Regions from separate parts of the Paenibacillus sp. FSL H7-0714 genome, predicted to be linked through region 4. Evidence: predicted binding sites of a transcription regulator. Region 4 holds the regulator's gene; each other region holds the start of a gene.

Region 1 (3,164 bases), 410 kb from region 4:
TATTGGTCCTACAGAAGATGATCTAACGAAGGACGCGCTGGCTGCTTCCTTAGGTCGCACACTTCATATAGATCGCTTGGCAATGGATCATGTACAACGTTTCTTTGATGATCGAAAGATTGTAATGACGGAGAATAATCGTAAACAGGCACTTATAATTGAAGGAACTACACCGTTGCCAAATGAGATTGGTCTTGCTGTTGGCATTGCTTTTGAGCATGAAAAGAAATATTATATTGTGCTTCCTGGTCCGCCTCGCGAGATGAAGCCGATGTTCGTAGATAAAGCTGTACCGTGGCTTCAGCAGCACGCTCTAACGACAGAAATGCCACTTTATTCTAAAATGCTTAAATTTGCCGGTATCGGAGAATCACTGCTTGAGGATAAGCTCATTAATCTTATTCACAGCCAGACAGACCCAACCATAGCTCCTTACGCTAAAGAGGGAGAGGTAACCGTTCGTATTTCGACAAAGGCGCCTTCCGAGCATGAAGCTTACAAGAAGCTGGAGATTCTGGAGAAACAGATCAAAGAGATTTTGCCAGAACATTTATATGCAAATATTGATGTGCCACTGGAGCAATTGATTGTGGATTGGATGGCGGATGCAGGTCTGACTTTAAGTGCGGCAGAGAGTTGCACGGGAGGCTTGCTGATGGAGAGTATAACTAACATTCCAGGCAGTGCTTCGATGTTTGAGGGAGGAATCGTCTGTTATTCCAACGACCTGAAGAAAAAACTTCTGAATGTGCCAAGTGCTTATTTGGAGGGGCCAGATGCTCCAGGGGCAGTTAGTCGTGAAGTTGCCGAGGTGTTAGCTGATCAGGTGAGAATGATCGCAGATAGTGATTTCGGTTTATCTGTAACTGGTGTAGCAGGACCAGGCTATTCTGAACGTAAGCCAGTTGGACTTGTATTTATTGGTTTAGCTGAACGCGGGCGTAAGACAGAAGTATACGAGCTTAATCTTAAAGGTACACGTGAAAATATACGACTGCGTACTGTTAAAGCTCTGTTGTATCGTCTATGGCGCAGACTTGAGGAACGGAAGGTGGAGACACCTCTTGAAGGCTCAGACTTGTAATGGGAGATTAGCCCAGTTATAATTGAGACATACGGAAGAACCGTGGCACTGAGATTTCTTTGCTGCGGTTTTTTGTATATCTGCGGAGATTTTGATCGCTGTTTTGGTTTTGATCATAAGTCGTTGATGTCCGGTGAAGTAGAGAAATCAGTTAACTTCTATGTCCGGAGGGAGGCTTACAATAAAAGGGATAATTAACGCTTGAGACAAAAAAAACGAATGTATGTTCGAAAAAAAGCTTGGCAAGACCTCAAAAACACGTTATTATATTATTATAAACAGTGAAGGAAGTGGTCTGATTGTCAGATCGTCGTGCAGCGCTTGATATGGCGCTTCGTCAAATAGAAAAACAATTTGGTAAAGGTTCGATCATGAAACTGGGAGAATCCACTCATATGCAAGTGGAAGTTGTACCTAGCGGATCTTTGGCACTTGATATTGCGTTAGGTATAGGCGGACTTCCAAAGGGACGTATTATTGAAGTATACGGACCTGAATCCTCCGGTAAAACGACTGTTGCTCTTCATGCTATTGCAGAAGTGCAAAAACAAGGAGGACAAGCTGCATTTATCGATGCTGAGCATGCGCTCGATCCGAAGTATGCACGTAACTTGGGCGTAAACATTGATGAATTGTTGCTATCTCAGCCAGATACGGGTGAACAGGCACTTGAGATTGCTGAAGCACTTGTCCGTAGTGGTGCAGTAGACATTATTGTCGTTGACTCCGTAGCTGCGTTGGTTCCTAAAGCGGAAATCGAAGGTGATATGGGTGACTCTCACGTCGGCCTACAGGCTCGTTTGATGTCTCAAGCGCTTCGGAAGCTATCTGGTGCCATTAGTAAATCGAATACAATTGCTATCTTTATTAACCAGCTTCGTGAGAAAATTGGTGTTATGTTCGGTAACCCTGAGACAACACCGGGTGGTCGGGCGTTGAAATTCTACTCTTCCGTACGGTTGGATGTTCGCCGTGTCGAAAGTATTAAGATGGGTAACGACGTTGTAGGTAACCGAACCAAGATCAAGATTGTGAAGAATAAGGTAGCACCTCCATTTAAACAAGCTGATGTTGATATCATGTATGGTGAAGGGATTTCCAGAGAAGGAAGTCTTGTAGACATCGGTACTGAAATGGACATCGTGAATAAGAGTGGTGCATGGTATTCCTATGAGGGTGAGCGTCTCGGTCAAGGACGTGAGAATGCCAAACAGTTCTTGAAAGAACATCAAGATATTGCACTTATCATTGAGAACAAGATCCGTGAAGCAAGTAACCTGTCCACTATTGTTGCTGCACCAAATGAAGCGGAAATCATTGCAGAGCAAGAGGAAGAAGAAAAGCTACTTCTCGAAATCGAACAATAGAATTTACTAAGGAATAGGACGCCCTGTGATTCATTGTTGCAGGGTGTCTTTTCTTAACAGTGTAAGAACATATATATTTGGGGTCCCCCCAAAGTACCTGAGTACGCACCGAAGTTAAGCCGCACTTTGTGGGGATATTTTATTGCTATGAGGTGACAAGCAACTATGGTAATACAGCTGGATATGGATTTTGAATCGGATGAGCAGAACGTACAGGTCCTATCTGATTTTCCTGATGGAGAACTTTTAGAAATTACTAAGGTAGAACGTCAGAAGAAGTCGGACCACCGCTACATCATACATTTCGGAGCCTATAACATGACTGTACACGAAGACGTCATGATTAAATATCGGATGATTACTGGAAATTCTTTTATGAAAGCCGATTTGGAGGAAATTGTTGTTGCTGATGAGCGACAACGAGCTTATGTAGAAGGACTTCGTTATCTAGAACGGAAGCCACGTACCGCTATGGAAATGACTCGCCGTTTACGGCAGAAGGAAATAGGGGAGACTATTATTGCGGAAGTGGTGCAACGGCTACAGCAGGAAAGATTTCTTGATGACCCCTTGTATGCAAAGCAATGGGCCGAGCAACGCATTACGAACCAGCGAAAAGGGAAAATGTGGATTCGCCAAGAGCTACGTGAGAAAGGAATCGACAAAACCTTGATCTCGGAAGCACTGGAGAATGTCAGTCCTGAACAAGAACT
Region 2 (3,164 bases), 1.4 Mb from region 4:
TTCCCGTGGTGCCGTTCATTAGATTGCCTTCCGTATTCATCATCCGAGTGTTATTCACGGTACCATCCATGCCCGTATTCGCGTTCGGGATACCGCCTAAAGCGGCTGACCCGATTGGATTAGCGTAACTAGCTCCCATTATACTCATTGACAGTACAGTACCGCATGCAAGGCTTGTTATCAGCTTATTCACAGTGTTATGCCTCCCTTTATGGTTAGTTATCACTGATAATTTCCCCTTGGGTGGCACTGTCTATACATGAATAGCTTTACTCTTTTACAACATTCACTGTCTTGCTCGCTGCGTCATACGTAACCTTTGCTCCAAGCGCCTCAGCCAGAGCACGCACGGGTACATACGTTACGCCGGTATCAAGAACACCATCCGTAAGTTTAGTGCCGTTTAAGGTTATCGTTACTTTAACGTCTTTGTTCACCTGGTCATCCTCCCCAGTAATTCTTTTTAAAGCTTCATTGACCTGATCCGTCGTAGGACGTTTACCTGCCCGAAGTTGAGTCGTAGTTAAGCCGAAGGCCATTTGCAGATGTGAATAATCTTTAAAAGACGTCCAGTCTCCTCCCCACTCAAGCCCTAGCTGTTTTCCCACCTGTACAACCTCTTGCCAGTCCGCTATTTTATCTTTATCACCATCACGATTCATATCCCAGGAAATACTATTTCCATCCGGCAGCAAAAGCGCAAAATCAAACGCAAGGCCATAATTGTGATAGCTGGTTCCACCCTTGGCGTTGGTAACTATAGGTCCAGGCTTACTTCTCCCCTGCGCATACAAGGCATTTTGTTCAGCAATCGACCGCAATCCCTGAGTAATAACGATGGGCACTCCTCTGGCATAGCTTTGCTGAATCAAAGCCTTCGCCCCTGCTGCCAAAACAGGATGAAGCCCAGCAAGCCTCGCTGCCGATTTGTCCCTCACTTGATCTAAAGTCAGCATAGAATCACCCCTTGGTATAATCAATGATCCCGCTTCCCCATTCGCTTGTACTAATACCCCTGCTTGCCTTAGCATACAAGCATAAACGTCTTCGGCGTCCCTATAAGGAAGGACGATAAGCGTTTAAGCGAGAAATATAAGACATAAAGGATAGGTGTATAACTTATACTTTCTTATATTTTAAAAAAAGACCCCGGTATCCCCGAGATCTCCCCTGAAAAGCACCTACTCATAGCTTCTTCACCTTGGATCATTTCTACAAAAAAGGGCAAAATATTAGCGAAAGGTGGGAACACATATGGACATTCATAGTGATAGCTATAAAGTTGCTGCCCTGAGCGAGCAGGAAGAAGCACTCGAAATTATTCGAAATGCCGAAGCTTCCATTGCAAATCTGACCGGCAACCCAACGGTGACCCTAATTGCTTATGAAAAAAGTGAAGTCAGCGGTTCTCAGCATTAGACGATGTAAACCTCCACTAGATCATCTACATTGATCCACTTCCATTCCTCCGCCCACTGCAGCTTAAACTCACGCGAGTGGGTGTGAATGGAAGTCACAAAACCACTAATTGTCGTATTCTCAAAAGGATCAAACAGCACAACAGTGACGCGCACATGACTCCGTAACGATAAAGCAAGTGTACATTCGATCTCCTCCAGCTTCTGCTCATCCAGAATAGGCTTAATGCGGCGCAGCGTCTCTCGTTCATCCCTAATAATTCTTACCTTGTGCTCCGGCAGCATCATTCGACTACTTTCCCACAGTCCGTTTTTCTCCAGCTTTTTGCCCATGGTAACCCCTCCCTAATTTCTATACTTATTCCGCTACAGACGAACGTATGTTTGTATTATATCCACACCTTCGCTGAATAATCAATAATCAGGAAAAAGATACCACTTCAAAATCCTCCTCTTTTATCTAAAAGTTGTATAATATTGAATATCTAATTGAGAGGAGCTTTCCACTTGAAAAAAAACAATGCCCTGCTCATCCTAATTCCCGTATTATTCCTGTGTCTATACCCCCTCGTATATCGAAGCAGTACCCTCTCAGACCTCACAAAAGGAATCGTAGCTGGCTTATTTATAGGATTGGCAGTGTTACCTCTACTCAAGCTCAAAATCGCATCAAAAAGACGCTGACAGTTGAACTGTTCAGCGTCTAAATTTCGATCTATTCTTGAACTTTCTCTGATTCAGCGGTGGACTGACCATCAGCATCGATGAGTCCTGTTGCTTCTCTTGCTTCATTAAGCTTGGAAATGCCGTATAGCATCGCGACGTCAGCGTTCTGATTCAATTCCTCGAACTTCTCAGCAGTGACCTCTGCGGAATCAGCACCTTGAGAGGCCTGTTCTTTTAGAGAATAAGCACTTTGAAAAGCAATTTTGGACTCATCAAGCAGTTTACGAATGTCTTCGGGCAAGCTAGAGGAAATTTTCACTTTCTCAGCCTGATTGGATAGGTCTGTTGCGGTCTTTTGGAATTCGTTAATCTTCTTCTCCAACTGCCTGTCCGAAAGTTCTCCTGCTGAATAAGCAGCAATAGCTTCGTTGAACTCCGCTAAAGATGATTTTCCTAATTCATCAAGCTTAGACATTTCATTGTAGAAGTTTTGCACGGTTTCCTGCACTTCTTCTTCCGAGGCAGGAGCCGATGAAGTTGAATTATTATTGCTGCAGGCGCTAAGGATGACAGTCAGCATTAGCGTTCCTATTAGTAACACTTTTTTCATTATTTATCCCTCCACTTAACAGAATAATGTCGGTTTGTGTAAAGCGCAAATGAAATTTATGTAAAATGACTATTATGTTATAATTATTTCAATTGTAATCAGGGAAGGAGAGTATTTATGCCTTATTGCACAACCTGCGGATCAGAATATAAGCAGGGCGCTAAATTTTGTGGAGAATGCGGATCTAGCGTTGACGGAACCGCTCCAGTGACCACCCGTCGTCCATCAGCAAATCCAAACGCTACTCAAGAAGTCGTGCTCTGGAAAGGCAAACCAGCCAGTATCTCTGATCGCCTCAAAGGAATCGTACGCCTAAACACGACTACGTACACCATTACAAGCCAGCGCATTATGGTAAAGACCGGACTTATCGGTAAAAATGTCGAAGAAATCGAATTACTGCGTGTACGCGATTTATCCGTAGCACAATCTATCATGGACCGGATGCTCGGCATCGGTACATTAACTGT
Region 3 (3,164 bases), 1.4 Mb from region 4:
TAAAATGTATATATTATAAGATAATATATTGTGACTGGTATGTCATATCTATTGTATCTTGTAATTTACACATTAGAAGGGAGGAAGAAAATGATGCAACAAGAAGAAAAAATAAAGGAGCTGGAGCGGCGAATTAAGGTATTGGAGAATCATACTAGTCCCAGGCTACCAGGTCTCAAAATCTTATGGTTTATTATTTGGGGAGTTGTGGGTATATTCCTCATTCTAACTCTTATTGGTGTGATTCAGTTTGTATCCGCATAATAGAGAGCTTACTATTACAAATAAGGCAGCAATTTAACTACCGATAGGTAACCCGCGTAGGTAAAGAATTGCCTGGGTATACTATACTTGCTGCCTTTTTATTATGAACTTACACAAATCATCTTCAGTCGTCTTTGGGTTCTTGCAATAAAATGGAGAAGGTCCCCGTTTCATGATCCACTTCAATCGACTCGATCCCAACAAAATCCGGAATTTCGGGGTGTACTGCATCTACGTTATAATCTGGATGAGTCATCAATAATTCAATTACTTTAATGGCTTCCATATCGATCCCCCTTGCGAGAAATTCCACCATAATTAATGGTCCTTCATTGCGACTACCCTTATTATCTCCGCAGTCATTATTGAATATGTGTTAATCGTTCTTCGTTTCTTCCCATCACGGCCAATAATTGCCCCTGAAAAACACGTCTTTGAATTTGATCAATCCGCTGTAAAGCCAGCTCGCTTGGCACTTGAAATTCTGCTGCAAGATAGCTGATTGCATCTTCACGTTGCTCAGGCAATGTCATGCGGGAGATCATGGAGTAGGGCATAGCTGCATAAAGAATAAATCGCTCAGATTCATCCTCCTGTGCCCGCGTAAAATGTTCTGGCATCAATATTTGATCAGTACCATGGCGGAGCAGATGACAGAGCTCATGGAGAAACTCTAGCCGCTGCAGACTGGCTGGAAGCCGGTTGTCTATAAACATGGTGTACATCCCCGCTGATGCTTCGATGCTCTTGCTTCTTACATCCAAATAATGAACCCAAATATTAAGCCGTTCTGCAATATAAGCAATCGAAATTTGCGAAGGCTGAGTAAGGTTCAGACGCTTGTATAAATCTTCTGTCCACTTCTCCAGCGCAGTCATTTGATAATAGGATTTCATATTATTCATATCATTCACCTCATTCAGAATCAGTTATAGGATCGTATGTTCGCATAAATGAGCAAAAGAAAAGCCCGAAGGCTATGTAAAGTAAAAAACATAAGGACACATAAGAACTAGTGTTCTCGTGTGTCCTTAGCATAAAGCAATTAAACACTAATATCAAGTGTTTTTCCTAAATTGGGAGCAACGCTTTTGCCCAGCATTTCCACCATCGTTTGACTCTGGGTTTCAGCCTGATTTTTGGCAATATTCATGACTTGTATTCCTACATTTTGAGCTAAGGATGCCTGGCTCATTGCCATTGATAATGCGGCTATATCCATATTGCACCTCCTTTGTGTATATCCTGTTTATCGACAGTGCCTACCTAATTCATTAGGTGAATAGCATTTGTTTGCCAGTTCGCCCAAACAGCTTATCTCCTTTTTACATATCTTGTGCTGTAGTCATTAATCATTAGGAGGAATTAATTATGGGAATGGAACATTGTGGTTGTAACGTAGGTCCTGTAGTAAGCCCAGTAAATGTAGGTCCGGTGTGTAGTCCTTTTACTTCAACAGGAGCTATTCTGGTACTCTTCATCTTGCTGGTTATCATCACTAAAGCTTGCTTATTCTAAGCTAGCTGATGCACATTGTAGCCCCATCCGGTATACCGGATGGGGCTATTCTTTTGAAGCACTGTTCACGTTAGCTTATTATTTGAACATAAATTCTACGCGGGTTCCATCCGCATAATCTTCTAACTGATTGCCAACCCAGCTTCCTGCACCGCGGTTATCTTTTGGGGTTATGTATTCAATGTCGGCCCCTTTGCCGCCTTCATTACACATGGCCATGGGCCATTCATCGCGGTCGTAGCCTTTTTTGGTGGGGATCCCTTTTAAGGATTCTTTGCGGTTGTCTTCAGCCTGCTCACGGTTAATCGTGCACGTCGCGGACTCCCCTTTAGCAATCGCGTCCTGAATGTGCTTAGCAGTCTCAGGATAACGATCTGATGGGAAGATCAGCTGAACAACTTCTGAATCAGATGTGGACGAGGGGGCTGACGGATCACCGTTCTGTTCATACCAGTAACCGCCCAAAGCAAGTAACACAATAATGATGAGACTGGTGAGTAATTTCTGTATTTTCAAATCTGCTCCTCCTTTTTTGGAACTTAAAATAGTATATCTTATATCATAATGCAGTGCGATTTAATATACTTAGGAAAAATAAGAGGAGGACGGAATTGGATATGGAGTATTTGATTACGATTGAAGATCAGACGCTTATAGCCTCTGCTGAAGATATTATTACTAGACGCTATGAATGGGGAAGACACCATGTAGGGGCGGCGCTCCGTACTAAGACGGGGGAAATCTTTACAGCGGTACATGTAGAAGCTAGCATGGGACGAATTACAGTCTGTGCAGAAGCGATGGTGATTGGAAAAGCGATATCCGAAGGCTACAAGGAATTTGATACGATTGTTGCGGTAAGGCATTCTGATCCGGACAGCGAGGAAAGAGAAATTAAAGTAGTTTCTCCCTGCGGGATGTGCCGTGAGTTAATTGCTGATTACGGGAAGGATTGCAAAGTTATTGTATCCGAAGACGGCCGGTTAGCTAAATATGATATTTCTGAATTACTACCGCTGAGATATACAAGGTAAATTGGAGATATAGTCAGGAGCCGCCGGGCTCCTTTTTTTATTGAGCCGTGAATTTATTCAGCAGTTCCTTACACTGTCCTAAATTAATTTACAACTTCATTTCCATTCGCTGAGTTCATGTCACTATTGTCCCCATACTATAACTTAAAAAAGTTAAAAGGATGTGAGAGTGGATGGAACAGCGCAATCTTCGAAATATGGTTGATTCGGCATCGAGGTTTGTGAGCGATGTTCAGTGGCAAATCGCGTATCGTAAATTGCAAATGGCTCCGGCGGATTCGGAAACGGTACCTTCTGCTCAGAAATTGTTGAATACCCTTTATTTTCTGCAAGGAAAAGGATGGATTA
Region 4 (3,164 bases):
TTGTCAAGGTTTACTCCCTGCAAGCTCTTCATGTCCTCTTATTATGTTCTTAGAATATTAATATATAGGTAAAGTGAGAATATCTCCAGCATTAATCTGACTACCTTTAATGCCATTGGATTTTTTAATTCCTTCTATATATACAGCCGTTTTCATATCAGAAGGTTTATTCTCAAGAGCAATACTCCAAAGTGTATCTCCACGTTCAACCACTACGCGCTTCTCATCCTTCATTAAAGTAGTAGATCCTGCAAATACATTACCTACTACTGTAAGTCCTGATAGTACGAGCACGATGATCAATGTCAGTTTAATAACAAAATCTCTACGGAACAAACGCATCAAGCCTTCAAGCAAAAGCTCTGTAATCTCTTTAATCTGAGCTGAATAACGGGTAATAGGATTATGTCCTAAAGATTCAACCACTGGGGCTTTATCGTAGATGCTACGGTATGTACTGTATTTTAACATGAATATCATCCTCCAAACACTTGTTCTTACTTTTGAAATTATAATAACACGAACATGTGTTTTGTTCAATACTATTTTAGAACAATTGTTCTCTTTTTTTTCAGAGGTTAATATTTACCATATTCTTCATATAAAGAATCACTCTTATCGTTTAGATGAAGGAAACGCAATCAATACAAGACTACCATTTATTAACTCTTTCGAATTAATATTTATAATAGTTAGAACTTATGTTTGTGCGAACGGTAGTTCTATGTTATAATTTTCCCAAACATTACTATATGGGGTTGATTCCAATGTCAAAGATTTCAAGTCGCCAGCTGGCGATCCTGGAATTTATACGTAGCGAAGTCCGCAGCAAGGGTTATCCTCCTTCCGTCCGGGAGATTGGAGAAGCTGTTGGTCTTGCTTCCAGCTCCACAGTTCACGGTCATTTAGATCGGCTAGAGAAGAAGGGACTTATCCGTCGAGATCCAACGAAGCCTCGTGCGATAGAATTGCTTGGCCAAGAGGATTCCGAGAATGTCCATCATTTCGCGCAAACCGTCGCTCGCATTCCTGTCGTAGGTAAGGTTACCGCCGGGGTTCCTATCACTGCTACTGAGAATATTGAAGACTACTTCCCGCTTCCAACTCACTATGTTGGAGATAACAAAGTATTTATGTTATCGGTTCAAGGTGACAGTATGGTCGAAGCTGGGATTATGAATGGCGACTATGTTATTGTTCGTCAACAACAAACGGCTGATAACGGAGATATCGTTGTAGCTATGACCGAAGAAGATGAAGCAACCGTTAAGACTTTTTATAAAGAACGTGATCATATACGTCTTCAGCCGGAGAATCCGGCGTACGAGCCTCTTCGCCTTAATCGCGTGACCATTCTCGGCAGAGTTATCGGATTATTTCGAGATATCCACTAAGTATGCACTCCTACCAAGCGAAAACGGATACCGTCCTTTAGGACGGTATCCGTTTCTACGAGAAGTATAAGGATAGGGTATATCGTATAATATATACTTTCTTTTATTTTTTAAAAAAAGCTGTTCTGCAAATGCAGAACAGCTTTTTTATTGTTATCAAACTCCATTTATCAATTACAGAACATTTGTTCTCATAGGCTAAAATGACCATTTTTAATGAATAACCGTTTAGGCATCCTCCTCATATCTTAATTAGAAAGGAGTGTTGCACAATGCCAAATTACCGGATTATAGTTGATCTGACGCAGCGTATGCTTTATCTTCTTGATAACGACATTGTGATCAGGGGCTTCCCAGTCGGAATCGGTAAAATGTTAACTCAATCACCACTCGGTGAATTCACAATCATTAACAAACAACCCGATCCAGGTGGTCCATTTGGGGTCTTTTGGATGGGTCTATCTAAGCCTCATTATGGGATACATGGAAATAATGATCCCTCATCCATAGGGCACGAAGTATCCCATGGTTGTATTCGTATGTACAATGAAGATGTGTTAGCACTAGCTGCGATTGTACCGATTGGAACACGAGTAACGATCAGGAATTAAATCTATCTCTATAGATAAACACGCCTCACTCATGGTTCAATGGAGGGGGCGTGTTTGTATTTATGTATTTTTGATGACCTAATAGGAATTATGTGGTTATATGTCGAATAATGTTAACAGGATTTCAAATTGAAAGGAAGTGTCTCGTTTTGAACAACTCAAAAATTAGAACCCTCGTCGATTTTAAAGTCGATGCACTTGTTAAACTCTCTGGCTTATTGTTAAATAACGATCAAGCGAGTGGAAAAAAAGTAAATTTACTCACCTCATTCGGCAGTATTCAAGGGACCATCTCCCCTTCCACCTCCAATAAAGAGGATGTTTTCGACTTAAAATCTCTAATGGATGATGTCATTGTAGATGAATACATATCTTATTTAGGTGCGGAACATCCCGATAAAAATTTCAGCTATAACTTTGTAGTCCTTAATGATGTTTCTGTAAGACCCTATATTCACTATGAATCTCCGATCGAATACAAACAGCTAATTGTTTATACCGATCAAATCACAGCCTTCAATTTCTTATGATTTTGACATATTTATTTTAAAAAGCTCTCAACAAAGCACTCCAGCAGTTGCCCCAATTTTGCACTCAGCTCGCAAAATCGGCAGATCTCTGGGTGCTTTCTCTTTTTCTAATCAGTAGTCGTTTCCTAAATTCCCACGATTTTCGCTCTTAACAGATACTAGTAGAGAGAATTCAGGCATATCTTTCAATAAGCAATAAATCTTGCTCTTCTGAGATCTTTGGAGGTGTGATTACATGCTGATTTTCTTGATGTATATGTTTGCCATTGTAGGAGGAATCTTAATTCTAAGTGCCGTTTTTATAGAATTAAAAAAACTATCTACTTCTTCTGAACTTTCTAAGCTGTTAAACGCAACCTCATCTTTTAATATTATATTCACCAAAACATTCATTCCGCCCAATCAATCGCACTTGATCGCCCTTAATGAACCTTATAAAAAAATAGCAATAGGTACCAGCAATCCGAAAACAAGCAAAAAAGCAATAGCAAAGCTATACTCGTTCGACAATATAATGGGATCAGAGATTGTTGTTAACGCACTAACCCTTTCAAAAGTATCTAAACGACAACAAAACAGTAAATCAACTGCTTCAAGTGCGGATATTAATGTGGTTAATAGCGGTGACG

The links. Region 4 encodes LexA, which represses DNA repair genes until DNA is damaged. Its sites were predicted from a motif close to CGAACATATGTTCG; they were not measured.
Region 1: the regulator LexA is predicted to act here: its motif matches at 1,301-1,314, upstream of recA (recombinase RecA).
Region 2: the regulator LexA is predicted to act here: its motif matches at 1,792-1,805, upstream of NST34_RS24085 (YolD-like family protein).
Region 3: the regulator LexA is predicted to act here: its motif matches at 1,199-1,212, upstream of NST34_RS24125 (ImmA/IrrE family metallo-endopeptidase).

Annotation. Positions count from the first base shown of each region.
Region 1 is NZ_JBBOPT010000001.1:4,435,614-4,438,777, reverse strand. Features, by position in the region: gene NST34_RS19770 (competence/damage-inducible protein A) at 1-1,084, shown strand, start outside; gene recA (recombinase RecA) at 1,384-2,451, shown strand; gene NST34_RS19760 (regulatory protein RecX) at 2,617-3,164, shown strand, end outside.
Region 2 is NZ_JBBOPT010000001.1:5,383,825-5,386,988, forward strand. Features, by position in the region: gene NST34_RS24070 (WGxxGxxG family protein) at 1-193, opposite strand, end outside; gene NST34_RS24075 (M15 family metallopeptidase) at 270-956, opposite strand; gene NST34_RS24080 (hypothetical protein) at 1,255-1,419, shown strand; gene NST34_RS24085 (YolD-like family protein) at 1,416-1,751, opposite strand; gene NST34_RS24090 (hypothetical protein) at 2,134-2,694, opposite strand; gene NST34_RS24095 (PH domain-containing protein) at 2,812-3,164, shown strand, end outside.
Region 3 is NZ_JBBOPT010000001.1:5,388,507-5,391,670, reverse strand. Features, by position in the region: gene NST34_RS24135 (hypothetical protein) at 91-264, shown strand; gene NST34_RS24130 (hypothetical protein) at 389-580, opposite strand; gene NST34_RS24125 (ImmA/IrrE family metallo-endopeptidase) at 627-1,169, opposite strand; gene NST34_RS24120 (YjfB family protein) at 1,310-1,486, opposite strand; gene NST34_RS24115 (hypothetical protein) at 1,636-1,782, shown strand; gene NST34_RS24110 (NucA/NucB deoxyribonuclease domain-containing protein) at 1,861-2,292, opposite strand; gene NST34_RS24105 (cytidine deaminase) at 2,400-2,816, shown strand; gene NST34_RS24100 (glycosyl hydrolase) at 2,990-3,164, shown strand, end outside.
Region 4 is NZ_JBBOPT010000001.1:4,028,957-4,032,120, forward strand. Features, by position in the region: gene NST34_RS17910 (LysM peptidoglycan-binding domain-containing protein) at 58-471, opposite strand; gene lexA (transcriptional repressor LexA) at 768-1,394, shown strand; gene NST34_RS17920 (L,D-transpeptidase) at 1,667-2,005, shown strand; gene NST34_RS17925 (hypothetical protein) at 2,155-2,535, shown strand; gene NST34_RS17930 (hypothetical protein) at 2,771-3,164, shown strand, end outside.